4 regions of the Actinoallomurus sp. NPDC050550 genome follow, and region 1 is predicted to be linked to each of the others. Evidence: riboswitches for the same ligand, from Rfam matches in the RefSeq annotation. Region 1 holds a riboswitch; each other region holds the start of a gene.
What was found. A riboswitch is a leader RNA that binds a small molecule or an ion and turns the genes downstream of it on or off. The one in region 1 is predicted to bind cyclic di-AMP.
Positions count from the first base shown of each region.

Region 2: linked by a shared signal. The riboswitch ahead of AB0I04_RS00655 (CHAP domain-containing protein) and the one ahead of AB0I04_RS06345 (NlpC/P60 family protein) in region 1 are both predicted to bind cyclic di-AMP.
Region 3: linked by a shared signal. The riboswitch ahead of AB0I04_RS38090 (CHAP domain-containing protein) and the one ahead of AB0I04_RS06345 (NlpC/P60 family protein) in region 1 are both predicted to bind cyclic di-AMP.
Region 4: linked by a shared signal. The riboswitch ahead of AB0I04_RS43720 (CHAP domain-containing protein) and the one ahead of AB0I04_RS06345 (NlpC/P60 family protein) in region 1 are both predicted to bind cyclic di-AMP.

Region 1 covers NZ_JBFAJC010000003.1:412,141-419,967, reverse strand. Annotated here, with positions in the region: gene AB0I04_RS06365 (cysteine synthase family protein) at 115-1,242, shown strand; gene AB0I04_RS06360 (MFS transporter) at 1,236-2,471, shown strand; gene AB0I04_RS06355 (BlaI/MecI/CopY family transcriptional regulator) at 2,664-3,041, shown strand; gene AB0I04_RS06350 (M56 family metallopeptidase) at 3,137-3,970, shown strand; cyclic di-AMP (ydaO/yuaA leader) riboswitch at 4,208-4,345, shown strand; gene AB0I04_RS06345 (NlpC/P60 family protein) at 4,352-5,377, shown strand; gene AB0I04_RS06340 (TetR/AcrR family transcriptional regulator) at 5,728-6,336, opposite strand; gene AB0I04_RS06335 (class I SAM-dependent methyltransferase) at 6,525-7,133, shown strand; gene AB0I04_RS06330 (DUF2218 domain-containing protein) at 7,175-7,827, shown strand, end outside.
Region 2 covers NZ_JBFAJC010000001.1:132,482-140,308, reverse strand. Annotated here, with positions in the region: gene AB0I04_RS00675 (FCD domain-containing protein) at 1-566, opposite strand, end outside; gene AB0I04_RS00670 (SDR family NAD(P)-dependent oxidoreductase) at 771-1,535, opposite strand; gene AB0I04_RS00665 (glycoside hydrolase family 64 protein) at 1,895-3,085, opposite strand; gene AB0I04_RS00660 (hypothetical protein) at 3,374-4,750, shown strand; cyclic di-AMP (ydaO/yuaA leader) riboswitch at 5,025-5,174, shown strand; gene AB0I04_RS00655 (CHAP domain-containing protein) at 5,173-6,159, shown strand; cyclic di-AMP (ydaO/yuaA leader) riboswitch at 6,390-6,555, shown strand; gene AB0I04_RS00650 (NlpC/P60 family protein) at 6,560-7,687, shown strand.
Region 3 covers NZ_JBFAJC010000039.1:12,330-20,156, forward strand. Annotated here, with positions in the region: gene AB0I04_RS38080 (S4 domain-containing protein) at 1-307, shown strand, start outside; gene AB0I04_RS38085 (PQQ-binding-like beta-propeller repeat protein) at 478-1,869, opposite strand; gene AB0I04_RS38090 (CHAP domain-containing protein) at 2,087-2,791, opposite strand; cyclic di-AMP (ydaO/yuaA leader) riboswitch at 2,803-2,939, opposite strand; gene dhaL (dihydroxyacetone kinase subunit DhaL) at 3,020-3,700, opposite strand; gene AB0I04_RS38100 (LuxR C-terminal-related transcriptional regulator) at 4,229-6,496, shown strand; gene AB0I04_RS38105 (IclR family transcriptional regulator) at 6,589-7,362, opposite strand; gene AB0I04_RS38110 (hypothetical protein) at 7,555-7,827, shown strand, end outside.
Region 4 covers NZ_JBFAJC010000053.1:12,816-20,642, reverse strand. Annotated here, with positions in the region: gene AB0I04_RS43730 (SDR family oxidoreductase) at 1-421, shown strand, start outside; gene AB0I04_RS43725 (LuxR C-terminal-related transcriptional regulator) at 520-3,306, shown strand; cyclic di-AMP (ydaO/yuaA leader) riboswitch at 3,710-3,854, shown strand; gene AB0I04_RS43720 (CHAP domain-containing protein) at 4,047-4,595, shown strand; gene AB0I04_RS43715 (cellulase family glycosylhydrolase) at 4,949-6,730, shown strand; gene AB0I04_RS43710 (isochorismatase family cysteine hydrolase) at 6,782-7,411, opposite strand; partial or broken gene AB0I04_RS43705 (hypothetical protein) at 7,408-7,590, opposite strand; gene AB0I04_RS43700 (TetR/AcrR family transcriptional regulator) at 7,612-7,827, opposite strand, start outside.

The sequences.
Region 1 (7,827 bases):
CGACCGCCCTGGCCGTGCTGTGCGTTTTTCGATCCTGATCAGTGGCGTGCGCCGGACGCCGTACCGGCGCGGAAGGCCAACGGTCACGCCGCACACTGGTCAGGAGCATCACCCATGCAGACAAGGCACACGTGTGTCCCAGAACTCCTGGACGTCATCGGATCCACTCCCGTTGTACGTCTTCGCAATCTGACGACCCATAATGAGGCCCAACTCATCGTCAAACTGGAAAGCGCGAATCCGGCGGGCAGCCTGAAGGATCGGCCGGCCTGGTACATCATCGAACAAGCCGAGCGGACGGGACTGCTCGCCACCGGCGGCACGATCATCGAGTCCTCATCAGGAAATTTCTCCATCGCACTCGCGATGATCGGCGCCTCACACGGCTATCGAGTGATCGCCATCGTCGACCCTAAACTCACTCCTACCAATCGCGGCCTGCTGGAGGCGTACGGGGCGGAAATCATCCTCGTCGACGAACCCGATGACTCCGGTTCGTACCACAAGACACGGATCGCGCTCGCCAACAGGCTGCAACACCAGATCCCGGGCTCATTCCGCCCCGATCAGTGCTTCAACCCGCTCAACAGCGAGGCGCATTACCAGACCACCGCTCAGGAACTGCTCGACCAGGCCGACCACCTGGCGGCGGTCGTGTGCACCGTTTCCACCGGAGGTCAACTCGGCGGTATCGCCCGCGCGGTGAAAGAACGCTCTCGGGTCGTGGAGGTGATCGGCGTTGATGTCGAGGGGTCGACCGTGTTCGGTGGCGAACCACGCCCCTACCTCACACCCGGCGTGGGGCTGAGCTGGACACCGAGCAATCTGTCGGACCTATCGCTGGTGGACGAGGTGTACAAGATCACCGACGAGGACGCCTACCAGGCGTGCCGCACCCTGGTGCGTTCCGAAGGCCTGCTCGCCGGCGTCTCCACCGGTGCGGCGCTCACCGTCGCCCTCGCGAAGGCGACCCGTGGTCATCCCGGCGAACAGGTGGCCTTCCTGGCCTCCGACCGCGGTGAACGGTATCTCGCCACCGCCTTCAACGACGACTGGCTGAGCGCCCACGGACTCACCACCACCGCCGACCCGGAGGCCCTGCGCAAACGTGCCCAGGAGCTGATGCCGTACTCGACGAGGCCGGCCGAGGAGTGCGCGAACCACCTGCCCGGCCTGGCGGCCGAGCTCGGTTCGCCCAGCCCGGCGCTGGTGCCTTCGGACAGGAGGTGGGATCGATGCTGACGCTGCTCCGCGAAAGAGCATTCCGCCGCCTCTGGCTGAGCTACTCGGCGTCCGCAGCCGCGACCGGGATGATGCCCACGGCGTTGACACTCGCCGTCCTCGACCGACCTCAGGGCCTGACCGCGCTCGGACTGGTGCTGGGCGCGCGGACACTCGGATTCGTCGTCGGTTCCCTGCCCGGCGGCATCATCGCCGATCGCTACCCACGCGCGGTCGTCCTGGCCATCTCGAGCGCGGTGCGTGGCGGCGCTACCGCGGTCGTCGGGCTCGTCGCCGGCCTGCCCCTCCTCGTCATCTGCGCCGCGATCTGCTGTGCTGGCGCGGGCGAGGGGGTCTTCCGCAGCGCCTACCAACCGCTCGTCGCAGAGTTGCTCGCCAAGGACCGGCTCCAGGAAGCCAACGCGATCACCACACTCAGCCTGCGGATCTGCCTGGTGGGCGGACCGACCGCAGCGGTAGCCCTGTACACCGCCGCCGGCCAGAGCCTGAGCCTGACGGCCTCGGCCGCCCTGTGGATGGTGTCCGCACTACTCGCCACCACCATCCCGAGACACCACGCCGCGCCCACGGAGAAGGCCGGCGCCAACGCGCTGACCGAGTTCCGCCAAGGGCTGGCCGAAGCGCGCCGTCACCGGTGGTTTCTCGCCGGTCTCACCGCACTCGCCTGCTGGCTCGCCCTCGGTGAAGCGGCCAAGTACGTGATGCTGCCCGTCGTCAGCCGGCAACGGTTCGACTCCACGACGCTCATCGGCCTTGCCCTCGGCGCCTACGCCGCCGGCGCGATCGCGGGCGCCGTCTTGATGAGCCGATGGAGACCACGACGCGTCGGCATCCCAGCCATGATCATGCTCGGCGGCTACGGGCTCGTCCCGATCTCTCTCGCCTACGCGTCACACAGCTGGATCATCGTGGCCGCCTGCGCCATCGGCGGGATAGGGATCGAGGTCTTCAACATTCCGTGGTTCACCGCGATCCAACGTGAAGTACCGGCCTGTCTGCAGGCCCGGATCTCCTCGCTGGACTTTCTCGTCTCCTACGGATTGAGCCCAGTGGGTTTCGCCCTCATCCCGATCATGGTCCACGCGGTGGGAGCGCAGACCGTACTCACAGGCTCCGGACTACTAGTGATCTGCAGTGCCCTGCTGGCACTCCTCGTCCCCGGGATGACCGAGTTCAGCGACCCACGCAACAGGGAAAGGCAGCAGGAGCCGGCCGGCGTCACCGGATAGCAACGCTCGGGTCTCCATGTACCGGCCCGAGAGAGCCGGTACATAGAGCTCGGGGCACGCGCAGCCGGTTGGTTCGGGAGCACCGAGTGCTGCGCAGCGCTCTCGCCGAGTGAGGCGGAGGCGTCCTAATGTGGAGGAAGCCCGAGTGATCGATAGGTCACAATGGTGCGGGCCGCGGAGGGAGACGGACAGGTGGCGATCGCAGGGCCGCTCGAACGAGCGATCATGGAGGCACTGTGGGACGCCCAGAACCCTCTGCTCATCCGTGAGCTGATGGAGAAGGTCAACGCCGGATCGGCCAAGCGCTCGGCGTACACGACGGTGCAGACCGTCGCCGACCGGCTCGTCCAGAAGGGCTTCCTCTCCCGGACGGCGGACCGCAACGCGTGGCGGTACGCCCCGACGCGCAGCCGTGAGGATCACGTCGCGCAGGTGATGGCCGAGGCACTGGCCGAGACCACCGACCGCGGCCCGGTCCTGGCCCGATTCGCCGAGACCATCGACCCCCGGGACGCACACCGGCTGCTGGTCGAGCTCGCGCAGCGTTCGGCTCCTACGGAATCACGGTGAGCCCGCTCGTCGAGCTCGGCGCGATCACCGTCGCCCTCGGCATCGGTGCCGGGCCGTTGCTGGCCCGGAGCGCCTGGTGCCAGCGGATTCCCCGGGTGGGCGCGCTGGCGTGGTTGGGAGCCCTGGCGGGCACCATCGCCGGCCTGCTCGGGGTGGTCGTGTTGGTTTCGACCGGCCGTCATGGCCTGGTGCACCGGGCCGCGGAATGGGCGGCCGACTGCTGGCACCATCACGACGGATCCGGCGGACCGGCCTCGTACGCCTTCAACCTGGCGCTCCTCGTCAGCGCGGTCGCGGGCACATGCGTGGCCGTCGCCAGGTATCGACGCACGGTGGCCCATCGCCGTCGCCATCAGGAGGCGCTGCAGTTCGTCGTCCGGCTTTCCGGGGACATCGAAGACGTCTGCGTCCTCGATCACCCGGTACCGGTCGCCTACTGCGTACCCTCGCGCAAGCGCCCGATCGTCGTCAGCAGCGGTGCTCTCGATCGGCTGGACGACACGCAGCTTCAGGCTGTCTTGGCGCATGAACGGGCGCATCTGCGCTACCGCCACCATCTGTTCCTCACGGTCGTCGACGCGCTGGCGGCTGCGCTGTTCTGGCTGCCGACCTTTCGGGGCGCCCGCCGTTGCCTGCCCATCCTGCTGGAGATGAGCGCCGACGACGTCGCCGCCCGGCGGTGCGGCCGCCGCACGGTCGCCGTCGCGCTCCGGAAACTGGCGATCGCCCCGAGCCCGATCGGTGGACTGGCCGCCCACAGCGCCGGCAGGTCAGAGCTCGATCAACGGCTCGCCCGGCTCGAGACGCCGACCGCGATCGCCGACGACGATCGTATTCGGCGTCTGACGTGGGTCACGGCGATGACTTCGGTGGTCCTTCCCGGGATGATCTCTGCCGGCTGGCTCGCTGCGATGCCGTTCTTCTGCTGACGGAACCTCCCCGTCGCCAGGGTGATCCCGCATGCGACGTCGAGCGTCATGGACACGACGGCGGCCGCGTGCCGACGCTCGACGCACGAGCGAAGAGGAGCACGCTCCTTGCGACGGTACCGGCCGTCCGACGTGCCGCTTGTCGAAGAACTCCGGCGAATCGTTCATCGGGTGGCAGACGACCGCGACGATCTCCTACACTGCGTAGGAGTCGGCCGCCCCCTGCTTCACACGAGGCACGGCCGACCGCTGAATCCCTTGAGGGAACCGGGGACCCGAATATCCCGGGGCGAATCCGGGGCGTGTGAACGTCCGGTAGGGCTACTCCGGCCCGAGCCCGACAGCTAACCCGGTAAGCGGCGAAGGAGAGGAGTTTCTCACGTGGCGTTCTTCTACCCTGCCACCAACGCGTACGCCGTGGATCGCCTGCGGCGGCGTCATTCGCTCCGGCTGTGCGCGGCGCTCTCGGTCACGGCCGCCGTGACCCTCACCGCGCTCCCGGCCGAGGCCGCTCCCAAACCGTCGGCCGCGGCGGCCAAGAAGGAGCTGGAGAAGCTCAATGGCCAGGTCGACAAGATCGTTGATCAGTACAACAAGGCCAAGACCGAGCTGGATGCCGCGAAGAAGAGGCTCACTGCGCTCAATGGCCAGGTGAAGAGCGAGCGCAACGTCTACGAGAAGCTGCGTGGACGGGTCGCGCAGATCGCCGCCGACGCCTACAAGAACGGCGCTCTCGACTCGCGCACCGCCACCTTGCTCGCGTCCAGGAACCCCGACGCAGCGTTGAACCAGATGTCGGTCTTCATGCAGCTGTCGAACAATCGCGGACAGGAGCTGTCGGCGTTTCTGGCCTCTACTCAGCGCATCCGCCGCGAACAGGCCGAGGCGCAATCCGCGTACCAGACCGTCTCGCAGAAGGCCGCCGCGCTGAAGAACCGCAAGGCCACCGTCGAGAAGGCCATCGCCAAGCAGAAGAGCCTGCTGCGCAAGGCCGGTGAAGCCACGGCCGCGCCCGGCTCGGGAGCCGGTGGCACCTACAACGGACCGGCCTCAGGACCGGCGCGTCAGGCGGTGCAGTACGCCTACGCCCAGCTCGGCAAGCCCTACATCTGGGGCGGCACGGGCCCGAAGGGATATGACTGCTCCGGGCTGACGATGATGTCCTGGCGCGCCGCCGGCGTGAATCTCCCCCGGGTGGTCCCCGACCAGTACTCGGCCACCCGCCATGTCTCCAAGGCCGACCTTCAGGCCGGTGACCTGGTCTACTTCGACAGCATGGGCCACGAGGGCATCTATGTCGGCGGCGGCAAGTTCATCCACGCCCCGCGGACGGGCGAGGTCATCAGGCTGGACAGCATGTCGAACCCGTACTGGGTCTCCCACTACGACGGCGCCAGCCGCCCGTAGCGGATCTCACGTGGCAGTACTGCGAGCTGCTGGATCGCATCGGAAGACACCGCGCCGGCGGAGTCGGCTCGGCATCCTCCCGGCTCTGGTGACCGCCTGGACGTTCGCCATCGTCGGGCTCGACTGGGGTGGTGCGGTCATCGGTGTGATGATCTTTGTCTGTACTGTTCTCCCCGGCATGAAGAGGCCGCGCTGAGCCTTTGATCGTGTGGGGGCGGCGGTCCCTCAGGCCGCCCCCCGCACCGAACCAGGGCGCCGCGTCGCGGCGTACCTCTCCGGACTGGACGGCGTCGGCGATCAGATCCCGGGCCATCTGGTGGAGGTGCCGCTCTTCGTCGGCGACCCGCTCATCATGATGCTCCGCCCTTGGCCGTACCGTTGGTCACGCCGTTCGGGCGCAGCCCGGTCAGGGTGGTTCGGACGAGGCGGTCGATCGCTGCCGGATCGTGCAGGCTTCTGACCGCCGCCAAGGCGTGTAGGCAGTAGAGGGTCAGTTCATCGGCCGGGACGTCCTGGCGCACGGCTCCGGCAGCGGCCGCGTCTGCCACCAGTTCCTCGAGGAACTCGCGCAGATGCTGGTGAGCTGCGGCGACGTGCTCGCCGCTGTGCAGCATGCCGGCGAGGTCGCCGTCATGCCGCCCCTTGCCCGAGATCGCCTCCGCGTAGGCCGTCAGCACCGCCTCCAACCGCCGCGCGGCGCCCTCAGTCCGGTCTCGGATATGGCGCAACTGCTGGAGATGTTCGTCGATCTGACGGTCGTGCCAGGCGCGCAGGATGGACTCGACGTCGGGGAAGTACTTGTAGAGCGTCGCCCGCCCGATACCGGTGTCCTTGGCGATCTGCGACATCGTCACACCGGCCAGTCCGCGCTCGGCGACCAGGACCGCGGTGGCGTCCAAGACGGCGTCGCGTACGGCGTCACGATGCGCGGCGATCGTCTCGCTCCAGATCCTCGGCATGCCGCAATGATACGCATTGCAGCGATCAGAGACACTTGTATCGTTCACGACATAATGTATTGTAAAATCATCACCAGGTGAGCGCCCCTTCCCGTGGGCCGGCCTCGTCGTGTTCTGCCTGTAAGTCGCCGCAGCGGTGCGCGGACTTGGTCCTCGGTCACCGCGACGCCTGACCGAAGAGAGCCCCTATGACAGATCCGTCCGCACTGCACGCCCACAGCCGGTCAGTCGACCCCTACGCCGGGCGTCCGCCATGGGACATCGGAGCGCCCCAGCCGGCAATGCTCACCCTCGCCAACAACGGGGCACTTCGCGGGCGTGTCCTCGACGTCGGCTGCGGGACCGGGGAACACACGCTGATGGCCGCCGCATCCGGCCTGGACGCCACCGGCGTCGATCTGGCCGTCGGCGCCCTTCGTGCGGCCGAGCGAAAAGCGCACCAGCGGGGCGTTCGAGCCCGGTTCGTGCACTATGACGCGCTACGGGTTGCAGAGTTCGGCGAAATCTTCGACACCGTCCTGGACTCGCTGTTCCTGCACGCCTTCAACGCCGCAGACCGTGCGATCTACGTGAACGGCCTGCGTGCGGTGCTGCGGCCGGGCGGCCGGTTGTTCGTCCTCTGCTACAGCGACCGGCATACCGGCGAACCGGACGTGCCGCACAAGCTGTCCCGAAACAACCTCGAATCCTGCTTCACCGACGGATGGGCCCTGGAGTCGGTCAAGCCCACCGTGTGCTCCTCCAACGTTCACGCCGACGGCATCGCCGCCTGGCTGGCCACCTGCACCCGCACGTGAGCGCCCCACCACCGCCCCGACTTCTCACCCAAGGACCCTGCATGCTGACCTCGGAAATCGCGCTTCAGATCGACCGGCCGAGCCGCTACCTCGTGCAGTTGTGCCGGCACGCGGCCGCCATGGGAGAGACCCGCGGCGGCCATCGTCCCCGCCCGCACGCCACCGGCGCGGCACTGGCCCGCGGCGACCTGCGTGTCCACGCCGAACACTCCGATACCCATGGCGTCATCACCATCGCCCCGTGGGGCCAGGTCACCCTTGACGCCACCGACGACACCCTCACCCTGCGGGTGGACGCCACCGACCAGGACGCTCTACAGCGCATCCAGGACATCGTCACCCGCGACCTGGAACGGTTCGGTCGACGCGACCAGATAGCCCTGACCTGGCCACCGCCCACAACCTCGAGCGGAGAAATCACGACCGCGAACGGCGCCGGGGAGTCGTCTGCCGGCCCGGCGACCGCGGCGCGCCACAGCCGCCGCAACACGATCCTGCTCACCGCGCTGATCGTGGTCGCCGTCGCCGTCCACCTCGGGCTAGGGGGAACGGTCCTGGCCAACTCACGCTGGACCAGCCTGTCCATCGACGTCGTCCTGGCCATCGTCGCGGGGAAGATCCTCCTGGTCATACTCGGCCGACACGCCTTCCGCCGCAGGCATATCCCTCACCCCGGCGCGCACCTCCGCATCCG
Region 2 (7,827 bases), on a different contig from region 1:
GTGCCGGCCGCGCTGTGCACGAGCGCGTCGCGGCTCGCCAGACCGGCGCCCATCATGACGTCCATCCGGATCAGCAGCTCGTTGCCGCTGGTGACGAGGAGCGCCCGGTGGAACTCCAGGTCGGCGGCTGTCGTGGCGTCGACGTTCCCGCGCGCCCGGTCCATCCGCTCCAGGGCCTTCTGCAGGGCCGCGAGCTGCGCGGCGTCGCGCCGTCGCGCCGCGAGCCCGGCGACACTCGGCTCGATGATGCATCGGATCTCGTGGAGGTCGTGGAGGAAGGCGTCGTCCGGCCCGGCGGCGAACTTCCACCGGATGACGTCGCCGTCCAGGAGGTTCCAGTCCGCCCGAGGCCGGACGAACGTGCCGCGCTTGGGCCGCGCGGAGATCAGTCCCTTGGCCGCGAGGACCTTCAGCGCCTCGCGCAGCGCCGTGGAGCTCACCCCGAGCCTGTCCTGCAGCCTGGCGATGTCGATGCAGTCCTCGTCGGAGAACTCCCCGGTGAAGATCATGTTGGCGACGGCCTCGACGGTCTGTCCGTGCAGCCCGCGGCCGCTGTAGGACGCCACGACGTCAGCCCCCGTCCCGTTCGGCGCGGCGCGTCACGCCGAGGGCCCTGTCACACCCAGGCCGCCATCCACGGCGCCCGGCCCGCCCGGACCTGCGCGTCATGCCGCCGCCATCCCCCAGCCGCCATCCACGGCGCCCGACCCGCCCGGAACCACACGCCACGCCCCCGTCATCCGCCGGCCGCGATCGCCCCGCGCCACGCGTCACGCCGAGTCCCTTGTAACGCTCCAGCCGCCGTCCACCGTCAGGGCGGTGCCGGTGACGTAGGAGGCGTCCGGCGAGGCGAGGTACGCGATCGCCGCGGCCACCTCGTCCGGTTCGCCGAACCGCTGGAGCACGGTGGCCTGGACGCTCTTCGCCCGGTCGGCCTCGGCCACGCGGTCCCAGGCGGCGGTCATGATCGGGCCGGGGATGACGCAGTTGACGCGCGCCGTGGGGCCGTACTCCACCGCGAGCTGCCGGGTCAGCGCGACGAGACCGCCCTTCGCCGCCGCGTACGCCGGATGGCCGGGCAGCCCAACGAGGGCGTGCACCGACGAGGTGATCACCATGGCGCCGCGGCGCTCGGCGATGCCGGGCAGGAGCCGTCGCGCGCCCAGGAACGCCGCCGTCAGGCACACGTCGATCTGGCGGCGCCAGGAGTCGGGCGACATGGCGTGCGCGGGCGCCACCTCGACGACGTACGCGTTGCTGACCAGGACGTCGACGGCGCCGAACGACTCCTCGGCCGTACGGGCGGCGCGCTCCCAGGTCTCCTCCCGGCTGACGTCGCCGGCGAGGAACGCCGCTCGGCCACCGGACTCCCGGACGCGGGCCGCGACGGCCTCGCCGGCCGGCGACACGTCGACGATCAGCACCGCCGCGCCCTCCGCCGCCAGGCGGAGGGCGGTCGCGGCGCCGATGCCGGACGCTCCTCCGGTCACCAGGCCGACCCGGCCGGCGTACCGCCCGGACGTCGTCTCGCTCATGCCCGTCGCCCCTCCCTCACCGGCCCGCTCGTCCCCCGTGATTCAACAGGAAGACGAACGGCCACTCGTCCGGGCTGACACGTACCCAGCGGGTAGGAGCGGGGAGCGGTGAGGCGGGACCGGGCGACCCTCGCACGACCGAGGACCGGGGCCGGGCTGACGCCGGGACAGGCGGCGCGGCCTGCGCCGACGTCGTGGCCCGTCGCCGTCGGCGGTCCGGGGCGCGGGCCGCCTCGGCGGCGGCTCCGTTCCCGGGCGCCCTCGCGGAGGATGGATCGGTCCACAGGGCACCGCTGACCGATTCCGGCCATAAAGTCCCGATAACTAACCATATTTTATTATTAATACCATGGCACGGCTCAGAACGGCGTAAGCGTCACGGTCGCCGAGGTAGGCTCGTTGTCCTGGATGTAGGAGGCGTGGCCGGCCACGTCGTCGAAGGCGAAGCCGTACGCCGCGCCGTCCCGGGACGCCGCGTGCATCGCCTGCGCGTAGTGGTTGATGGCCGATGCCCGGTAGAACCGGGCGGCGTCCGTGACCGGCTGGCTCGCGTCCGACAGCAGCGTCGACCGGTTGAACGCCGCGCCGAGGATCGCGGCGACCGGGCCCGTGACCCCGTCGTTGGGCGCCGCGAGCGCTCCGTCGCAGAAGAGGACGTCGCGGGTCGAGGGCCGGGCGATGGACGCGGGCGTCCGGCTTCCGCCGGTGAAGGACAGGCGGTCCCCGGCGACCTTCCCGGTGAACGTGCCCGCGTCGGTCCGGACCGTCAGCGGCGTCCCCCCGTACCTGGACCACACCGCGTCGATGTACGCGTCGTAGTAGTCCGCCGGGAACAGCCCGGCCTCGATGCCGTGACCCGGCGCGATGACGCGCATCCGGTCCCCGACGACCAGCCGGGCGAACTCCGGCTGCTTCGCCACCGCGGCGAAGATCTGGTCACGGCCGCCGTCGACGAGGGTGCCGGTGGTCTGCGTGCGCGCTCCCGCGAGCCGGATGGCGAGCGGGACGCTGAACATGTCGACCATCGTGGTGTTGCAGAACATGCCGGCGTCGTTGTAGGTGAACTCGATCCAGTCGTGCAGGATCCCGTAGTTCGGGTCGGTCTTCACCCAGCCCGCCGGATACTGCAGGGCCGGTTTGCCGTTGCCGTCGGCGACGACCTTCAGCCGCAGGCGGTCGCCGAGCGAGAAGTAGACCCGGCCGGACATCTTCGGGAGGGCGACCGTCGTGTCTCCCGAGCCCTGCAGCGGGATCGCGTAGTCGGTGTTGCCGCCGGACCCGTTGTCCGACGACGCGCACGGCACGAACCTGCCGTCCGCCGTCACGTGCCCCTGGGTCCCGGTCGCCGGGTCGACGCCGACGATGTACATGAAGATCGACCCGCTGGCGTACCGCCCCGTCCGGTTCACGACGGTCAGCGGCAGGCCGCCCGCCGTCGCCGAGGTCCGCCGGGCCCGGGTGGCGGGGGCACACCCCGTGGCAAGCGCCGCGGCGCCGAGGACTGCGCCGGACGCAAGAAACGACCTTCTGCCGATCATCCTGCTGTTCACGAATTCCCCTTCTTCGGTGACGACCGCGTCAGGTGTCCAGCGAAGCGGCCGGGGAACCGCGGCGACAGGCGCTTAAGGCCCGCTTCAGGATCGGTTAATGGTGCGATGAACGACCGCGCTCCGAGCGCGACGCGGATCGCCGTACGGCGACGATGAGCGAGACGTCCACCCGGCCGCGCACCTCACCGCCGAGCCCGGTGGCCGCGCCGAGCCCTTGATCCTCTTGACGGCGCTGTATAGCGTCCCGGTCGGATCATGCTCCTTCCCCACCCGGCCCCAAGGAGAGATGTGACAACCCTGCGCACCCTGTCCCTGTCCGTCCTGGCCGCGGCGACCGCCGTGGTCACGATGGCCGGCCCCGCCCTCGCCTGCCCACCCGGCGGCGACGACGAGAACCAGACGACCCAGCCCGCCGTCCAGCAGGACGTGATCGCACATCAGATCCACGCCGCCCCGCTGCCGCCCTCCAGCGCCGTGAAGGGAGTACGCCTCGCGGCCACCCTCCCCGACGCCAAGGGCGCGATCTCCCTCGGCTTCCTGACGTACGGGCACCGGAAGGTGATGTACGTCTCCGGGCAGTTCGGCCTGAAGACCTATGACGTCACCGACCCGGCCGCGCCGAAGGCGCTCGGGACGCTGTCCATGCCGGGCATGTGGGAGACGGAGGACACCGAGGCCGACCCGCACCGCAAGCTGGTCTTCATGGCGCGCGACCCGCGCGCCTTCAACGGCAACACGCACACCGGCGAGTCCGGCGTCTACATCGTGAGCCTGGCCGACCCCGCCAAGCCGGTACAGCTCGCGTACGAGAAGATCCCCGCCGGGCACACGACGAGCTGCGTCGACGACTGCCGGTACCTCTGGACGGGCGGCCCGGCCAAGGCCGACTGGATGCCCGCCGACTGGGGCGGCCGCCCGGTCTGGGTCACCGACGTACGGGACCCGCGGCATCCGCGCACGTTCCCCCAGCCGATCGAACTGGGCCGCAACGACGGGACCACGGACTACGTCCACGACATCCAGGTGGACGCGGCCGGGGTGACGTGGGCGTCCGGACGCGGCGGCGTGCGCGGCTACTGGACCGAGGGGCGGCACTGGGATCCCGTCCAGCGGACCGTACGCGTGGCCCGCGCCTGGGACCCGGTGCCGTACGCGGGCGGCGGCATCAGCGAGGCGGCGGCGCCGTCCAAGTTCATGCACAACTCGTTCCGGCCCGTCGGCTCGACCGCCCACGAGGCGCCGGGCGGCGGCGACCTCGTCTACGCCACCGAGGAGGCGTTCAACCCCGGCTGCGCCGACGACGGCCGGCTCGTGATCGCCTCGCTGCACGGCTCGTACGGAGGTGAGGGCTGGCGGTCGACTCCGGACAAGCCCTTCCGCCTGCGTACGGTCGGCACCTGGAGCGTGGCGGGCCAGGAGGGCAGCCGGACGGACACCGACGACTGCTCGGCCCACTACTTCTCCGTGCACCACGACGTCCTCGTCCAGTCCTTCTACTCGCAGGGCACCCGCTTCCTCGACGTGCGGGACCCGGCGCATCCGAAGCAGGTGGCCTACTTCCGGCCCGCGGACGCAATGTCGTGGGCGCCGTACTGGCACGACGGATACGTCTACGTCGCGGACAACACCCGCGGGATCGACATCCTGCACCCCGACTTCCACTGAGGAAGCGTCGGCCTGAGTGCCGTGTTCGTCACTTTTTCCGGGTGGCGAGCACGGCACTCGGCTTTTCTCGACGCCGTCGCACGGCGCCCTCGAATGGCTGCGCCGCACGTGAGAGCACCTTTTCAGGCGTTACCCGGTCGGCGGGCGGCACACGCAGCTACGCTCGGTGAGCAAGTGATGCCAGACTTTCGTTTCCGAACGCGTTGCCGTAGTTGCGAGAGTTCGGCTAGATTTCGCCGAGATCGGGCTGTGACCAACCTCCAACCAGGGGGTTGCAGGCCGACCGCCTAATCCCGTCGACGCAGCCAGCGGCGCGGGAGCCGGGGACCCATCTGTCCCTCGGGGTGAATCCGTCACGCACGGTAGGGCTCCTCTCTGGTCCGAACCCGTCAGCTAACCCGGTAGGCGGCCTAAGGGGAGATATGGATTCGATAGGTCAGAAACTGCTAGAGGTCGCCAAGAGCCAGCTCGGCTACCACGAGAAAGCCGACGGTTACACGAAGTTCGGCGACTGGTACGGCAAGCATGTCGACAAGGACTCCTCCTACACCGACGCTCCTTGGTGTGACATGTTCCTCGCGTGGGCGGCCAACAAGGCCGGCGTCGAGGACTGGACCGGGCAGTTCGCCTCCACTCCCGACCACGCCGAGTGGTTCAAGAAGCACCACGCCTGGGGCCACAAGGCCGAGCCCGGCGCGATCGTCTTCTTCTCCTGGTCGGGTGGCAAGAGCATCGGCGACATCGAGCACGTCGGCATCGTCGAGCGCGTCGACGGCCACACGCTGCACACGATCGAGGCCAACCACAACAACGCGCTGCTGCGCGCCACCCGGGACATCAGCCAGGTCGTCGGGTTCGGCTACCCCTCCAAGGTGAAGGTGAAGGCCGCCCCCGCGCAGACGGTCCAGACCGACCAGAAGTACGCTCCCAAGCACGCCGCGCCCACGCCCGCGGTCAAGGAGATCGGCCAGGACACCCCGGCCCAGGTCGACACGCACACGGTCGCGTCGCACGACCCGGCGCCCGCGCCGACCTCCCTGCCGGACCAGCAGGCCGCCCTCACCGGGCTGCTCGCCGTCGTCCTGTTCGGCACGGTGGCCCTGGCCGTCGGCAAGTCGAAGGTCAAGGTGCCCGTCGCGGCGCCGAACGTCCGGGTCCGCAAGCGCGGCAAGCACCACCGCATGCCGGTCGAGCTGCCCGCCGAGGTCAGCGTGGCCGACCTGGATGCCGCCGACGCCGGCACCATGGTCATGCCCGTCCTGTCCGCCGAGGCCGCCGCGATGGCCGAGGACAAGGAGTTCTGGGGCAAGATCTCCGAGCTGGAGGAGGACGTCGAGCTGGCGTTCTGGAACACCCTGCACGCGGCGGTGGCCCAGAACAGCTCCGAGTCCGAGTCCGTCCTCTCCTGAGCGAGCGCGTCCGAACGTCACGCCGGTCCCCGTTTCCTCCCGATCCGGAGGGGCGGGGACCGCGTGCGTCTAGGCGCAAAGGACCAGCCTCCGCATCACCCAGAGTGACCATCCTCCGATCCCCCGGGCCATCTCCGCATGTTCCCGTTGGCCGCCCCGTCACTATCCGTTAATCTCCAGCGAGTCGTCACCGGCCGAGAGACGGCCGGACCGCCGAATCGCCCGTCGCGTCAGCCGACGCGCCGGGGAACCGGGGACCCACTCGCGAAGCCACGGGGCAGCTCCGCGCCTTCGCATCCGGGGTGAATCCGCGCCCGTCACCGACGGTGCGCGGTAGGGCTTCTCTTCCGTCCGAACCCGTCAGCTAACCCGGTAGGCGGCTTGAGGAGAGGAGCACTGGATGGCGTCATCGCACCCTGCGGACAGTCGCGATCCCCATCATCCCGGGAAGGGCACGGCCCGCCGTACGGCCGCCGTGACCCCCACGCACGACCCTCAGAAGGCCACAGGCCGTCACACGGCCGCTGCGGCCTCCGCACCGGACCCGCGCCGCCCCTCGAAGACCACAGCCCGCCGTACGGCCGCCGCGGCCTTGGCCCTCGTCGTCGCCGGGTTCGCGTCGCCCGCACTGGCGGACACCGCCCGGCCCGATGCCCGCATCGACGCGCTCCGCCAGCGCGCCGACCAGCTGAACAACCAGCTGGAGCAGCTCACCGAGCAGTACAACGGCCTCAAGGTACGCCTGGGGCAGGCCCAGCGGGCGGCCGTCGTCGCCGGCCAGACCTCGGCCCGGGCCGCACAGGCGCTCAAGGCCATCCAGCACAAGGTCGGCCGGTTCGTCGCGATGCGCTACATGAGCGGCAGCAACGACGACACCCCCGCCCTCCTCGCCGCCTCCGACCCGCGCGCCGTCCTCGACCGGGCCGCCACCCTGCACTACTTCACGCAGCAGGACGACACCGAGATCCGGCAGCTGACCCAGGCCATCCAGAACGCCCAGTGGACCGGCCAGGACGCCCGGGAACGCGCCGCGCAGGCGGCCCGGCTCAGGGTCCAGCTCGCCCAGCAGCGCGCGGCCATCAAGCACGACCTGGAGAAGGTCCGCAAGCCGCTGCTGCGCGACGCCGTCGAGCGCGCCGGCAAGGGCGAGAAGGTGCCCCCCATCCCCGGCGGCCCCGGCAAGGCGGTCGGCGCCGTACGGGCCGCGCTGTCGCAGCTCGGCGTGCCGTACGTCTGGGGCGGCGCGGCGCCCGGCCGGGGATTCGACTGCTCCGGCCTGACCATGTGGGCCTACAAGCAGGTCGGCGTCAACCTGCCGCACTACGGCGGCGACCAGTGGAACGCCGGCGTCCACGTCTCCCGGGACCAGCTCGAGCCCGGCGACCTGGTGTTCTTCTACTCCGACATCCACCACATGGGGATGTACATCGGCGACGGGAAGTTCATCCACGCGCCGCACACCGGCGACCGCGTCCGCGTCGCGGACCTGTCGACCCGCCCGTTCGCCGGCGCCGTCCGCGTCGTATGACGGCCGCCGCCCCTCGGGGCGGGGCGCTCGCGTCTCAGGCGGTCACTTCCCGATGCGGTGGACCCGTGCGACCGTACGGCCCTGGACCGATCGCTTCCGCTACCTCGCGATGCGGAGGGTCGCTGGTGACCGTACGGCCC
Region 3 (7,827 bases), on a different contig from region 1:
CACGGCCGCCTGCCGGGCCGGGCATGTCCGGGTCAACGACGAGCGCGTCAAGCCGGCCGCCGCCGTACGGCCCGGTGACCGCGTGCGTGTCCGCCTCGCCGGACGGGAGCGGATCGTCGAGGTGCGGCGCGTCGTACGCAAGCGGGTCGGCGCTCCCGTCGCCGTCGAGTGTTACACCGACCACAGCCCGCCGCCGCCCCCGCGTGCGGCCCTGCTTCCGATCGCACGGCGCGAGCGCGGTGCGGGGCGGCCCACCAAGCGCGACAGGCGGGAGATCGAGCGGCTCCTCGGCCGCCGCCGGGGCTGAACACGCCCGCCGACCGGCGCCGGCGCACCCCGTCGGCTCGCGTGAGTGCCCGGGGCGGCCCGTCGGGCGCGGATAGCGCATCGGCCCGCGTCAGCGGACCCTGATGGCGAGTCGGCTCACGTCGGTTCACACGGCCGGCGCCGGCCCACGCCGCTTGGCCGTCGCCCGTGTCAGCGGACGCCGACGGCGGTGACCCCCTGCATCGTGGGGACGAGGACGAGCGACCCGGCGAGGGTCGGGGAGGCGAAGCGGGTCACCGTGCCGACGCGCCGGGAGGCGATGGAGCTCCCGTCGGACTGGGACAGGGCGTGCAGCACGCCTGCTTCGGTGTCGAGGGTCCATACCGCGCCGCCGCCGACGACCGGCGATCCCTTGACGGCGGCTCGCGCGGTCCAGACCCGGCGCAGGTCGCCGCCGGAGGAGACGTCGACGCGCTGCAGGCCGTTCTCACAGGGCAGGAACGCCGAGGACCCGGACCGGGCCATCCCGCCGAAGGAGACGCAGCCGGGCAGGGAGGCGTGCTGGCCGCCGATTCCCCCGAGGTCGCGCGCGTCGAGCAGGTAGATGTCGCCCGTCTTGCCGGCGATGAGCACCCGCTCTCCCGGGAGCAGGAGGGGGCCCGTCGAGCCGAGATCCTGGTCCTCGCTGTTCTCCTCGCCCCAGCTCTTCGGCGCGAAGTACGACAAGCGGCGGGACAGGTCGGGTGACAGCCGCAGCACCGAGTCGCTGCCGTCGTAGGGCCCGCCGACGCTCGCGCCGTTCCCCACGGCGACGTAGACGTCGCCGGACGCGCCGATGGCCGGGCCGGACGGCGCCCAGGTGCCGCCCATCCGGCTGGTCGGAACGGCGTACGAGGCGACCGGTCCGTGGCCGTCGGTCTGGTACGCGGCGACGTAGCCGACGTAGTTCCCGCAGTCGCCGTCGAGCCCGCCGAACGGCACGTACACCCGGCCGCCGGCGACCGCGAGGGCGCCGCGCTGCTGTTCCGCCTTACTTTCGCGGCCGGCCGCGACGTCGAGGCCGCGGGTGAACCGCACGCGGCCGTCGGCGGTGTTCAGCGCCACCAGGGTGTGGCGCCCGCCGGTCGTCTCGGCCGCGACGAACACCGTGCGCGTCGCGGCGTCGTACGCCGGCGTCCCCGTGATGCCGAGCGGGTCGATGTTCCCGCAGGGCAGCGCCGACTGCGGCACGGGCGTGCCCAGGTGCCGCTTCCAGACCTGCCGCCCCGTCGCCAGGTCGAGCGCGTAGACGGTGTCGTTCTCCGTGCCGACGTACGCCGTGCCGCCGACGACGACCGGCTGCCCGTACACCGCTCCGTCGAGCCGCGCCGTCCAGGCGTCCGCGAGCGTACGCGGGGCGGGGAATCCGGCGGCGTACCCGGCACGGTCGTTCGACCCGTGGTACGTCGGCCAGGACACCGCCGTACGCGCCGGCGCCGACGCGCTCGTGGCGGCGCCGCTCGGCGCGGGTGAACGGGGGTCCGCTCTCGACCCGTCGCCGGAGCCGCATGCCGTGGCGGCGGTGAGGACGATGAGTGCGACGCCGTACGCGACCCTGCCCATGGCCCCATTCTCACCACAGCCGGCCGTCCCGCGCAGGGTGCTCGGCAATCGCACCGCGGATACCGCGCATCCCGAGCGCGATCGCGGCGCCCGCCGCGGCCCCGGCGGCCACGTCGCCGGGATGGCGCGCCGGTGTAGATCCGCGAGTACGCGACCACCGCCGCCGGGAACGCGACCGGAACACCCACGCGCCATGGCGCCGCGCCCCCGTAGGGAGCTATCGGAGGTAGTCCGGGTAGCCGTACCCGACGACCTCGGAGACGGGGCGGATGCGAATCTTGACGGCCTTGTCGGTGTTGCCCTCGATGGTCTCGATCGTCCCGTCGTGATCGTCCTTGACCACGAGACCGACGTGTTCGATGCCGCCGACGGTTTTGTCGCCCGAGAAGGAGAAGAAGACGACGGCGCCGGGCCTCGGGACGGCGCCCCACCGGCCCCGCTGCTGGAACCACTGGGCGTGGGTGTGCGTGAACGCGTCGACTCCGATGCCCGGCGCGCCGGCCCGCGCGCCGACCCAGGAGACGAACATGTCGCACCAACTGGCGTCGGCGTAGTCGCTGATCTTCCCGCCGTACCGCTGGGCGCCCGTCTGGGCGGCCGAGGTGGACATGAACCACTGGTTGAACTTGGTGCCCCCGGCGGCGTCCGCCGTCGTGCCGACCTGCGAGAGCGCGACCTTCAGCACGTCGGCGGCGGAGGCCGTCTCGGGGTGACCCTTCAGCACGATCATGCGCCTGAGCACGGTGTCCAGGTCCGGGACCGGATCGTGGTCGGCCACCGTGGAGACGGGGACGCGGAAGTGCGGGGCCGCACTCACGGAGAGCTCGGTGGCCACGGCGGCACCGACGATGGTGATACCGGCGATCGCGGCCTTGAGCGCCGCGTGCTTCAGCCCGGACGGAGGGGGATGTCGAGCGGACACAGGGGTACTCCTTCGGCTTCCATGCCGCTTACCGGGTTAGCTGACGGGTTCGGGCGTGGAAGCTGCCCTACGGCACGATGTGCCGATTCACCCCGATGATGCGGTGGGTCCCCGGCTCCGCGACCTGCGGATTCAGCGGACGCTCGCTCGTGCGAGCGGTTCGTACAACAGCGTAAATCACGTCCGGCACAGCGGTGGCGGGAGCGGTGACCGCCCAGGGGGCGAGCGTCAGGGTGCCACCGCCTCGGCGAGCGCGCGGAAGATGAGCGCGGTGGAGGTGGCGCCGGGGTCCTGGTGGCCTTGGCTGCGGGGCCCGAGGTAGGACGCACGGCCCTTGCGGGCGATCATTGGGATGGTGGCGCGCATGCCCTCTTCCGCGGCGTCCGCGGCGGCGGAGGCGGACGCGCCGAGGGCGGCTCCGCCGCGCACGGCCTTCTCGAACGCCTCCACAGCCGGACCGAAGGCATCGATCATGGTCTTGTCCCCGGGGCGAGCGGCACCCAGTTTCTGAACCGCCTCCAGACCGGCCCGCAGTGCTCCGAGCAATTGTTCGGCGGTCACGCTCGGTTCGGTGAGCTGCTTGCCGATGGCGCGGAACGCCATCCCGTACAGCGGGCCCGCCGCACCGCCGACGCTCGACGACAACGCGGTACCGGTTTTAGTGAGAATTTCCCCTACCGTGCTGAATTCTTTGCCATTGAGCGTGCTTCGCACGACGGAGAAGCCGCGTTGCATGTTGACGCCATGATCGGCGTCGCCGATGGCCGCGTCCAGCCGGGTGAGATAGTCGGCATCGCGGTATATCGCCGCGGTGATCCCCTGCACCCACGCCAAGGTCGTCTCGATGTCCATTTCGCTGTCCAGGGCGGTGAGTCTGGTGACATCGTTACCGACCAGGCTAAGGGTCATGGCAACGGGATGGCCGGGTGGCCACCGAGGATAGTGGCCGCCGAAGCGGCGGCCCGCTGTGGACCATGACGTTCGTCGACCCGGTGATCAGAAGCCGGTTCATGGATGCTGAACCGAGTTCGGAGCCCCGAAGCCGACCGGCGTGTCGGCGTCTCGGACGGTGACCTCCCCGTAAGAGCATCGGAGAGCAGCGGTCCGGCATCTGTCTCGCATGCTGAGAGCGGATGAAATCCGCAGGCCGTTCGCTATTGATGAACCGAATTCAGAGTTCTAGATTGATGTTCATTACAACCAGCCGACCGTCCCCACCCCCGATGTCCGGCGGGGCGGTCGAGCCGCTGCAAAGATCGGCAGCGGATGATCTCCTGCTTCCCGCAACGACGCACAGGCGGCAGGCCGGCGGCCATTTCATCGGTGGCGATCGGGCATATGTCCTGGCCGGCCAGAGGAGATCGGACGATCTGCCGACGTGGAGAAGAAATGCGTACAGCCGTAACGGGCCGACCGGTGGGGAACCTGCCGACGGAGATGACGAGTTTCATCGGCCGCGAGCGCGAACTCGCCGAGGTGAAGCAGCTGCTGGGCGCCGGCCGTCTGGTGACGTTGACCGGCGTCGGCGGCGTGGGCAAGACCCGCTTGGCGTTGAGCGTCGCGACTGATGCCCGGCGAGCGTTCCCCGACGGGGTGTGGCTCGTCGACCTGGTCGCGTCGGAGACACCGAAGTCGCCCGTACGGATGGTCGCGGAGACTCTCGGCCTCCGGAACGTCGAGGACTCGGCCGGGTTGGCGCGGCATCTCGCCGGAAAACGGATGCTGCTGGTGCTGGACAACTGCGAGCACCTGATCGACGAGTGCGCGGTTCTGGTCGGGGATCTCCTGTGCCTGACGACCGATGTGCGGATCCTGGCGACCAGCCGGCAGCTCCTCCGCGCCAACGGGGAGCATGTCCTGGAAGTGCCGTCGCTTCCCGTGCCGGAGACCGATGAGGCGTCGGCGGACACGGTGCTGCGGTACGCGGCGGTGCGCCTGTTCAGCGAGCGGGCGTCGGCGGTCGTGCCGGAGTTCGCCGTCTCCGACGCCAATGCCGCGGCGGTGACGAGGCTCTGTCATCGGCTGGACGGCCTCCCGCTCGCGATCGAGTTCGCGGCGCTGCGGACGCGGATGCTGTCGGTGGAGCAGATCGTCGATCGGCTGGATCAGCTCTTCCGGCTCCTCCGCAGCGACTCTCCGGTCGCGAGTCCGCGCCAGAAGACGTTGCACGGGCTGATCGATTGGAGCTACGACCTGTGCTCGGCCGAGGAACGGACGCTATGGGCCCGGCTGTCGGTCTTCTCCGGCGCATGCGATCTGGAGACGGCGGAACAGATATGCGACGACGGCATCCTCACCGACGCCGTCCTGGAGGCGGTGGCCGGCCTGGTGGAGAAGTCGATCCTCGGCAGGGAGGCCGACGGCTCCCGGACGCGGTACCGGCTGCTGACGGCACTGCGCCGGTACGGGCAGGACCGGCTGGTCGAGTCGGGTGAGGAGCAGGCCGTACGGCGGCGGCACCGCGAGTGGTACCGGGACCTCGCCGAGCAGGCCGGAGCCGAGTGGTTCGGCCCTCATCAGGTCGAATGGCTCGACCGGATGACCGGCGAAGAGGCCGAGTGGGCCGCGGTGCTGGAGTCCTGCCTGAACGAGCCGGGTGAGGAGCGGACCAGCCTGGAGATGGCCGCCGCGTTGTGGAGCCATCCACTGTCATTCTCCTCTCTGGGCGAGGGCCACCGCCTGCTGCAGCGGGCCCTCGCCGCAGATCCCTCTCCCAGCGCCGCACGGGCCAGGGCGTTGTGGGCCGACGCCTGGCTGTGCCTGCGGCGCGGCGACCTCCCGGCAGCGACGCCGCTGCTGAAAGAGTGCCGCGAGCTGGCCGAGCGGCTCGACGACCAGGCGCAGCTGGCCGGCGTGGTCCAGCTGACCGGTCTGGCGGCGGTGCTGAAGGAGGACTACCCGCGCGCCTGCGCGCTCCTGAGCCGGGCGCTGGCCTACTACCGCGCCACGGGCGACCACGGCCGTTCGTGGACCACGCTGCTGCACCTGGCCACGGCCGCCGTCTTCATGGGCGACGCCCGGGCCACCGCTCTATGCCGTGAATGCGAGGAGATGTGCGAGTCGGCCGGTGCCCGATGGTCCCGCCGGGACGCGCAATGGATCAGCGGTCTGGACCTGTGGCGACGCGGTGACGCCCGGGCCGCGACCGGCGTGATCCGCCAGGCCCTGCGTACGCCGCGTGTCCCCGCGGAGCGCCTGGGCCTCGCGCACTGCGTCGAAGCGCTGAGCTGGATCGCCGCCGATCAAGATCGGCATGAATACGCGGCCGAGCTGCTGGGTGCCGCGGACGCCCTCTGGCGATCGGCCGGGGCATCGCTGCCGGGACTCGGACCGGTGGCGCGTGCGCACACCGACTGCGAGATCGGCCTCAGGCGAGCACTCGGCCAGGACGCGTTCGCCGCGGCACACGCGCGCGGCGGACGGCTCACCCCCGAGCAGGCGATCGCCCGAGCCCGGGATGAAGAGCCCACCGAGCCCGAAACGGCGGACCAGGCTCGAACGGGCGTCGCCGGCGCCCTCACCCGCCGGGAACGCGAGATCGCGGAGCTCGTCGCGCGAGGCTTCAGCAACAAGGACATCGCCAGCACCCTCGTCATCGCCCCGCGCACCGCCGAAGGCCATGTCGGACGCATCCTGAACAAGATGGGTTTCACCTCCCGAACCCAGGTCGCCGCCGTGTGGGCCGCGGAATACGGCATCGGCTGACCTCACCGGACGTCCACCGGGAGGCCAGAAGGCGATTCACCATTGACGAACGCCGTTCACCGGCGTCCAGGCCTGGCACCGTACGACAAAGGTCAGCCGGCACGCCGGGTATGGCCGCGGGTGGCTCCGAGCTCCCGAGAGAGATTGCGCCCCGTCTCTCGCACCGCGACCGCGATCTCCTCCCGCCGGGACTCGGACAGCAGCCGTTCGACCGGCCCGACCACGCCGATGGCGCCCGCGACATCGCCGGAGCGGACGTACACCGGTGCCGCGACACCGGCGTCGCCCAGGGCGGACTCCTGATCCTCGATCGTGTACCCGACGCTCCGCGCGACCGCCAACTGCTCGGCGAGAGCCTCAGGGTCGCTCACACTAGCGCCGGTCAGCACGCCCAGCTCACCGCCCAGGAGCTCCGTCTCCGTGGCCTCGGGCCCGAACGCCACGATCGCCTTGCCCAGCGCGCACGTGTTCCAGGGGATCGTGGCCCCGACCTCCAGGATCTGGACCGCTCCCTCGGGCCGGAAGACGTGGTGGACCACCAGCACATGATCACCGGTCAGCACCCCGACCCAGATCGCCTCGTTCACCCGCGTCGCCAGCGCGTCGGCCCAGATCATGGACCGGGTGCGCAGCTCGTGACCGTCGAGATAGGCGTTGCCCAGTCGAACCAGCCCGGGCCCCAGGGCGTACTTGCTGGACTCGGGGTCCTGCACGACCAGCCCTTCGGTCTCCAGCGTGCGGAGCAGCGCATGGGCGGTCGGCTTGGCGACCCCGATCCGCTCCGCGAGCTCCGTCACGCCCAGCCTCGGGCCGGTCGCCGCGAGCTCGCGCAGGATCTGAGCCGCGCGTTGCACTGACTGGATCATGACCGGTCCGTGCTTTCGTCATCGGCGAACCAGGTTCCGCGAACCAGATTATCGTTCCGCCGCCCTCGATGGCGGCCTCTCCTTGCGTCGTATGCGGAACGGCAGGCCGGCGGCTCTGGGTGGCACCTCGGTGAGCTGATCGGCGCGAGGTGTAGGGTCCGTGTACTACACGCTGTAGTTGTTGGTGAGGTCATGCGTCCCCCTGGGTGGTTCCGCCTGATGCGCGCCGGGGTCTTCGCCGCGGTGTGCGTCGTGCTGTCCTTGGCCGGGCACGACCTGATGGCCTCGCGTCCGGCGCCGGCCTGGGCCGGCTGGGCGGCACTGGCGGCGCTGACCGCGGTCGGTTACTGCCTGGCCGACCGGCGGCGGCCGGCCTGGTGGATCCTGCTCGCGGTCGAGGTCGCGCAGGCCTGCCTGCACCTGTGGTTCACCTGGTGCGCCTCACCGGATTCCGGTACGGCTCCG
Region 4 (7,827 bases), on a different contig from region 1:
GGCGCACGCGATCCGGGCCTGCGTGCCGCACATGCGGGCGCGTGGGCGGGGCGACGTGGTCATCGTGTCGTCGATCTCCGGATGGAAGCCGAGCCGCAACACCCAGTACGGGGCGGCCAAGGCGGCGGAGATCTACATGGCGAGCACGCTGGCCCGGGAGCTGGCCACGGACCGGATCCGGGTGAACACGGTCAGTCCGGGTTCGATGCTGATCCCCGGTGGCGGGTGGGACGAGTTCCGGCAGCGTGAACCCGAGCGCTACGAACGCTTCCTGGGCGAGTTCCCCGGCGGGGCGCTGCCGAGCGGCGAGGACGTGGCGGAGGTGGTGGCGTTCCTGCTCTCGGACCACGCCAGGGCCGTCAACGGCGCGAACATCCCGGTGGACGCCGCCCAGAACGCCCCGGCGGCGAGCGGCTACTGACCTCCCTGTCCGCGACGGCGGCCCGCCCCCGCCCGGGTCTCGGTCCTTTAAGGCCCAGTTGTTGACTCCTGTCGTGACCGCGAAGCACGCTGGCTTTCATGGCGATTGTGCCGTCGCGCGTGGAGGCGGCCGTCGACGGGAAGGTGATGCGGGGCCGCGAACACGTGTGGTGCGCCGTCACGAGCCTTCTCGGCACCGGCCGGTCCGGCGTTCTCCTCGTCGATGGGGAGGCGGGGACGGGGAAGAGTCTCCTGCTCGCGGTCACGGCGCGGGCGGCGGCGGAGCGCGGGTACTCCACGCTGGTCGGGGAGGGGCGGGAGTTCGGGCCGCCGACGTGCTTCGAGCCGTTGCTCTCCGCGCTCGGCGGCTGCGACGGTGAAGGGCCGGTCCGGTGGGCGCACGAGCGGCCGTGGATCGTCGAGAGGCTCGGGTCCGCGTTGGCGGAACGCGCCGGCGCCGGTCCGGTCATGGTGGGCCTCGACGACCTGCAATGGGCGGATCCGGCGGCGCTGAGGGCGATTCAGACCCTCTCGCGGCGGCTCGCCGCCGTTCGCGTGGTGTGGCTGCTGACCCGCCGAACGACGGACCACGCGACGGACGCCGGTCGCCTGTTCGATCGGCTCGAGCGGGACGGCGCCGTCCGGTTCACGATCGGCCCGCTCGACGCCGCCGCCGTGCGGCAGGTCGCGACGGACGTGCTGGGAGGCGTTCCCGACGCGGACGTTCTGCGCCTCGCCGGCGAGGCGGGCGGCGATCCCGCGTTGCTCACCGAACTGCTGTCCGGGCTGCTGGCCGAGGGGGCCGTCCGGATCGTCGACGGGCACGCCCGGCTCGTGGCCGTACGGCTCCCCGGCCGGGTCGAGGACGACGTCAGGCGACGTCTCGACACCATCGGCCCGGCGACACGTCAGCTGCTGAGCGTCGGCGCGATCATCGGACGGTCGTTCGCTCCGGAGGACGTGGCCGAGCTGCTGGGGACCACGCCGGCCGCCCTCCTGCCGTGGATCGACGAGGCGTTCTCCCGGGGGCTCCTCGTCGCCGGACCGGACGAACTCTGCTTCCGGAACGACCTGGTGTGGCGGGTCACCGCCCTCACCGTGCCCGCGCCGGTGCGGCGGGCGCTGCACCGGCAGATCGGGGACCTCCTGCTCGGACGGGGCAGGACGGCCGCGCTCCCCGCCGCCTCCCACCTCATCCGGGGCATCCGGGCGGGCGACGCCCGGGCGCTCACCGCACTCGACCGGGCGGTCGCCGAGGTGATCCCCGCCTCCCCGCGAGCGGCGGCGGCCCTCGCCACGCATGCCCTCCGGCTGACCGACCCCCGGGAGCCCGCCTGGCCCGCCCGGGCGCTGACGGCGATTCACGTCCTCACCGCGGTGGGCCGGCTCGAAGAGGCCGCGGAACTCGTGGATTCGCTGTTCACCCGGCCGTTGCCGCACGCCTCGTACCTCCGGCTGCACTGTCTGCGCGCCGAGCTCCTGTATCTCCGAGGGCGGGCGGCCGAGGCCGCGGCCGAGGCGACCGCCGTCCTCGGCCGGCAGGGCGTCCCCCGCGAACTCCGGGACGACGCCGAACTGGTCCTGCTCGACGCGCTGGCAGGGGCGGGCGACGACGCGGGCGCGCGCGCCCACGCGGATCGGATCGTGTCCGCCGCGGCCGGGCACGGCGACGTGCTGATCACCGGGGCGCTGATCCGGCTGGCCCTGTCCGACTGGGGTGCGGGGCGGCTGACCGACGGACTGGGGCTCGCCCGTGAGGCCGTACGCCGGGCGAGGTCCGCGGAGGCGCGCCGCCTTCACCCCCGGATGATCCTGGCGATGCTGCTGACCGACGTCCGCCGGCTGGACGAGGCCCGCGCGGTGATGGGGACCGCGGGGGAGGACGCCGAAACGACCGGGAACCTGGCCTGGGCGGCGGCGCCCGGCGTCATTCGCGCCCGCCTCGACCTGGCCGCGGGCCGGTTCCACGAGGCCGTCGCCGAGGCCGAGGCCGCCCTGGCGAGCACGCGCGACCTGGGGCCGCATCTGCTGACGTCGTCCGCGCTGGCGGTGCTGGTCGCGGCGACGCTGCGGGCCGGCGATCTGAGCGCGGCGTGGCGGTACGCCGAGGCGGAGCGGCCCGCGCTGTCCCAGTACGGATCGCCGCGCGCGGAGGCCGGGTTCCATCTCGTGCGGGCGCAGGTCGCCGCCGCCCGTGCCGGGCCCGCGTCGGCGGAGGAGGCCGTCGTACGGCTCTGTGACGAGGCCACGGCGAACTCCTGGACCTTGGTCGGCGAGCCGACCGCGGCGCCATGGCTCGTACGGACGGCGCTCGCCCTCGGCGACCGGGCCCACGCCGAGAGGGTGGTCTCGGCGATGGACCGGCTGGCCGCCGACCACCCGGTCTTCGACAGTGTCGGTGTCACCGCGACGCACGCGCGCGGCCTGTTCGACCGTGATCGGGCCGCCCTGCGACGCGCCGCCGAAGAATACGCCGACCCGTGGGCCCGCGCCTCGGCGGCGGAGGATCTGGGAAGCCTGCTCGCGGCGGACGGCCCCGGGACACGCGGGGAGGCCATCGCCGGCCTGGACGCCGCGCTGGCGGCCTATTCGGCACTCGGCGCGATCCGCGACGCCGCTCGGGTCCGCCGCCGGCTCAGGCGGTTGGGCATCCGGCGCCGGCACTGGAGCCGGGCCGACCGGCCGGTCTCCGGCTGGGCCAGCCTCACCGACACCGAACGCCGTGTCGCCGAGCTCGTCGCCCAGGGCCTGACCAACCGCGAGGTCGCCGACCAGCTGTTCATGAGCGCGCACACGGTCGCCTTCCACCTGCGTCACATCTTCCGGAAGCTGGACGTGACCTCCCGGGTCCAGCTGACCCGGCTCGCGGTGGAGGTCGGCGACTGATCCCCGGCGCCCCTCGGATGGTACGTGGCCTCTGACGTCACATCTGCATCATCGTGACAATTGGCATTTCTGGCCCCACAATGCCATATAGAAAGCACCATGCTCATCTGTGGGGCTGCATTACGTTGATCTCGGTAGTTAAGTGACCCAGATCACATAAATGCCTAGTGTCGTCTGCGTGTTTTGTCCTGCTATGTTCCTATAACTCTTGCGGCGCTCGTATGCGTCGCCCGCATATCCGCTGGTGATGGCCGGTACGTCGACCCGGGCGAGGACGCGTTTTAAAACGCGTGTCCGGGGCGAGTTCGGCCGAGCCGGTTCATATCCAAAATCGCACGATCCCCCAAACGCCGCCATCGCAATGGCGGCCATTCCCCAACCCTCTTTTGACGCCGCCCGTCCTGCGGGCGACCCGCTGAATCCGCGCCCCCGCGGAACCGGGGACCCACCAGAAGTCCCGGGGTGAATCGGCACGCCCCCTCGTGCCGTAGGGCAGCTTCCACGCCCGAACCCGTCAGCTAACCCGGTAAGCGGCATGGAAGCCAAGGAGTTCCCCCGTGCCCTGTGTCCCCCGACCCGAGAAAACGCCATCCGCATTCCGCTTCATTCCCGCCTTCGCCGGCGTCGCAACGGCCGGTGCCGCCGCGATCATTCTGACCTCGGCCGGACCGGCCGAGGCATCCTCCGCCGCTTCTCTTCCTGACCATGCCGCGGTCCCGTTCCCCCCGGCAGGCCGGCCCGTGCAGTGGCCCATCCCCGGCAGGGGACTGGACGCCAGGCCCAAGGACGAGCCCAAGGTGGTGCAGAAGGTGCCCACCGCCGCCGACGCGCTGAAGCTGGCCCTCTCCCAGGTCGGCACCACGGAGACCGCCGCCGGGGGCACCAAGTACAACCAGTGGTTCATGTCCTCGCCGTTCGCCAAGAGAGGCGTCCAGCGAGACGGCGGGGCGATCAGCGACTATGCCGACGCGAGCTGGTGCGACATGTTCATCACCTGGGTCGGCTCTCAGGCGGGCGTCAAGGGAATCGGCGGTGACGCCTTCACCCCGGAGCACGCCCGCTGGTTCGAGCAGCAGGGCCGCTGGGGAAGCGTTCCCAAACCAGGCGCGGTGGTGTTCTTCTCCTGGAGCGGCGGAGGCATCGACGGCATCGACCACGTCGGCCTGGTCATCAAGGACAACCACAACGGCACCATCCAGACCGTCGAGGGCAACACCGACAACGCCGTGCGGATCCGTACCCGCAGCACCGGCCAGGTCGTCGGCTACGGCTATCCCCAGTACGGCTGACACTGACTTTCCTCCCCCCCCGCGTCGACGTCGGGCCCTCTGAGGGCCCGGCGTCGACGCACGCTGCCATCGTCCCGGCGGCTCGGTGATGTCGTCCGGTCTCGATGAGGCCTCCGGTCCGCACGCGCTCGCTCGCCGGGCGTGAGCCGTCCGGAGGCGCCGGTGGCCGCGGCACGCGCGGCTGAAAGTTTCAGCCGCGTTCCCGGTCCTGTCCCAGGTCGGCGTGCGTGCGTGCGCCCGGAGGACGGGGCGCTCTTGCGATGCGATCGGGGGCGGGTGATCGTTGCCAGCGCCCGCAAACGCCGGAGCAGGACCGCGTGCCGCTTCGCCGCCTTTCGCCAGGGAGAACGCCCATGCCGATCCACCGGAGCCCGTGGTGCAGAGCCGTGCTGGCCGCGGTCGCGGTACTGCTCGCCGTATTGGGGCTCGCCACGGTCCAGACCGCCGCCCATGCCGCCGTGTCGTGTTCGGCCACGTACGCCAAGAGCTGGGACAACGGCAGCGCGTTCGGTGCCGACATCACGGTGACCAACACCGGTGACCCGCTCACCGGGTGGACGCTGAGCTTCGACTTTCCCGGCAACCAGGTGATCACCCAGATGTGGGGCGGCGTGCCGTCTCCGGCGGTGCCCACGCCGGCGGGTGCGGCCATCACCGTCACCCCGGCCTCGTACAACGCCGCCCAGGGCACCGGGGCGACCTGGACCGTCGGCTTCAACGGCACCTACACCGGCGCCGACAACGCTCCGAGCGTGTCGTGCGCCGGCCCCGGTTCCGGAGGAACGCAGCAGGCCCTGGTGGTCTCCCCGACGAGCGTGAGCGTGCCCGAGGGCGGGACCGCCGGCTACACGGTCCGCCTGAACGCCCAGCCATCCGGCGACGTGACGGTCACCAGCACCGCGGGCACCGGTGACGGCGACATCACGGTGGTGAGCGGCGCGACCCTGACCTTCACCACGTCCAACTGGAACACCCCGCAGACCGTGAAACTCGGTGCCGCCGAGGACCCCGACAGCACCAACGGCACCCGGCCGATCACCGTGGCGTCCAGCGGCCTGACGTCGGTCACGGTCAACGCCACCGAGGCCGACAACGACGGCGGCGGCACCGGGGGACCGGCACCCGCGCTGCACGTCTCCGGGAACCACCTCCTCACCTCGACCGGCGCCACGTACCGTCTGCTGGGCGTCAACCGGTCCAGCGGCGAGTTCGCGTGCGTGCAGGGCAAGGGCATGTGGGACAGCGGTCCGGTGGACCAGGCATCGGTCGACGCGATGAAGGCCTGGAACATCCACGCCGTCCGGATCCCGCTGAACGAGGAGTGCTGGAACGGCACCGACGGCACGCCCAACGGCGCCACGTACCAGCAGAACGTCAAGGACTACGTGAACCTGCTGGTCGCCAACGGCATCACGCCGACCGTCGAGATGCACTGGAATCACGGCCAGTACAGCGGTCAGGGCGCGGGCTGCTCGGACACCGCCGCGACCTGCCAGAAGCCGATGCCCGACGCGCAGTACGCGCCGACGTTCTGGACCGGCGTCGCGAACGCCTTCAAGGCGAACAACGCGGTCGTCTTCGACCTGTTCAACGAGCCCTACCCGGACGCCGCCGCGAACTGGGACGCGACCGCCGCCTGGACCTGCTGGCGGGACGGCGGCACCTGCACCGGCATCGGCTACCAGGTGGCCGGCATGCAGTCCCTGGTCAACACGGTGCGCGCCACCGGCGCGACCAACGTGATCATGCTCGGAGGCGTCGCCTGGTCCAATGACCTGAGCCAGTGGCTGACCTACAAGCCGACGGACTCGACCGGCAACCTGATGGCCGCATGGCACACCTACAACTTCAACACCTGCTCCAACACCTCCTGCTGGGACAGCCAGGTCGCCCCCGTCGCCGCGAAGGTGCCGGTGCAGGCCGGTGAGATCGGCCAGAACTCCTGCGCCCACGACTACATCGACCAGGTGATGGCGTGGGCGGACGCGCACGGCATCGGGTACACCGCCTGGACCTGGAACGCGTGGGGCTGCAGCCAGGGCAACGTGCTCATCAACGACTACAGCGGCACCCCCACCAGCACGTACGGAGAGGGTTTCAAGGCACACCTGCTCACCCAGAACCCGCTCTCCTAGCCCGGCCTCTCAGCAGGGCGAGCGAGACGTGCTTCGGGGGCTTGAGAGGTGTCAGGCCCGGGCTCCCTCGAACGCGGCGACGACCTCGTCCGTGGTGGAGATGGCGTGGGCGTAGGTGGGGCCGTTCAGCTCGTGCGCGGCGTGCATCATCTCGGGGAGGAACGCCGCAGTGGCGTCACGCACCAGCGTCACGTGGTAGCCGAGTTCCATGGCGTAGCGGCCGGTGGACTCGATGCAGGTGTTGGCCAGCAGGCCGACGAGAACGACGTGGGTGATGCCGTGCTGCTTGAGCTGGAAGTCGAGGTCGGTGTTGGCGAAGCCGCTCTGGGCCCAGTGCTCCTTGATGACGACGTCGGTGTCGGTGGGCTGGAAGTCGGGATGGAACTCGCCGCCCCATGTGCCGAACGCGAAGGTGTGGCTCTGTCGGACGCGCTGCTGGGTGGGGTTGGGGTGGTCCCAGCCCTCGTAGTCGCCCTCCCGCCACCGGCGGTGGGGGACGAAGAAGATGTGGACACTGTTCTCGCGTCCGGCGGCGACGACGGTGCGCAGATTGTCCAGCAGCCCGACCTCAAGGGCGACATGGCTCACCGCGGGCCAGATCTTGCCGCCCTCGGAGAGGAAGTCGTTGTACGGGTCGACCAGCAGGATCGCCGTGCGTGTGGGGTCGTAGGTGTCGGTCATCGCCGTCCTCGGTTTCCATCACACCCGCTCTCAGGATAGGACACCGGTGCGCAGCCTTCCCCGGATTCGTACGGGGGCGGCCAGAGCCCGTTGCAGCACCTCACCGGCCGGTCCGGCCTTGTGATCTGAGCGGGCATATAGCCGTCGGCCGCATACACGAGCAGGCCGAGCGGCGTCTTGTCACCTCCCCATGAGCGGTGTCAGCGGAGGGCGGCGAGCGCCGTGCTACAGAGGACGTCCTCGGCCCGGTCCCAGGTCCAGCCGTTCTCGACCACGAGGGTGCGCCAGCCGGTGGGTCCGAACCAGTGCCAGAGCAGGTCGGCTGTCTCCTTCACCGAGTAGGTAGGGGGCGGAGGCAGCGTGTGCAGATGGCGGGCGGCCGTGTGCAGCGCGTCGCGGTAGTCCGCGGTGGCGCG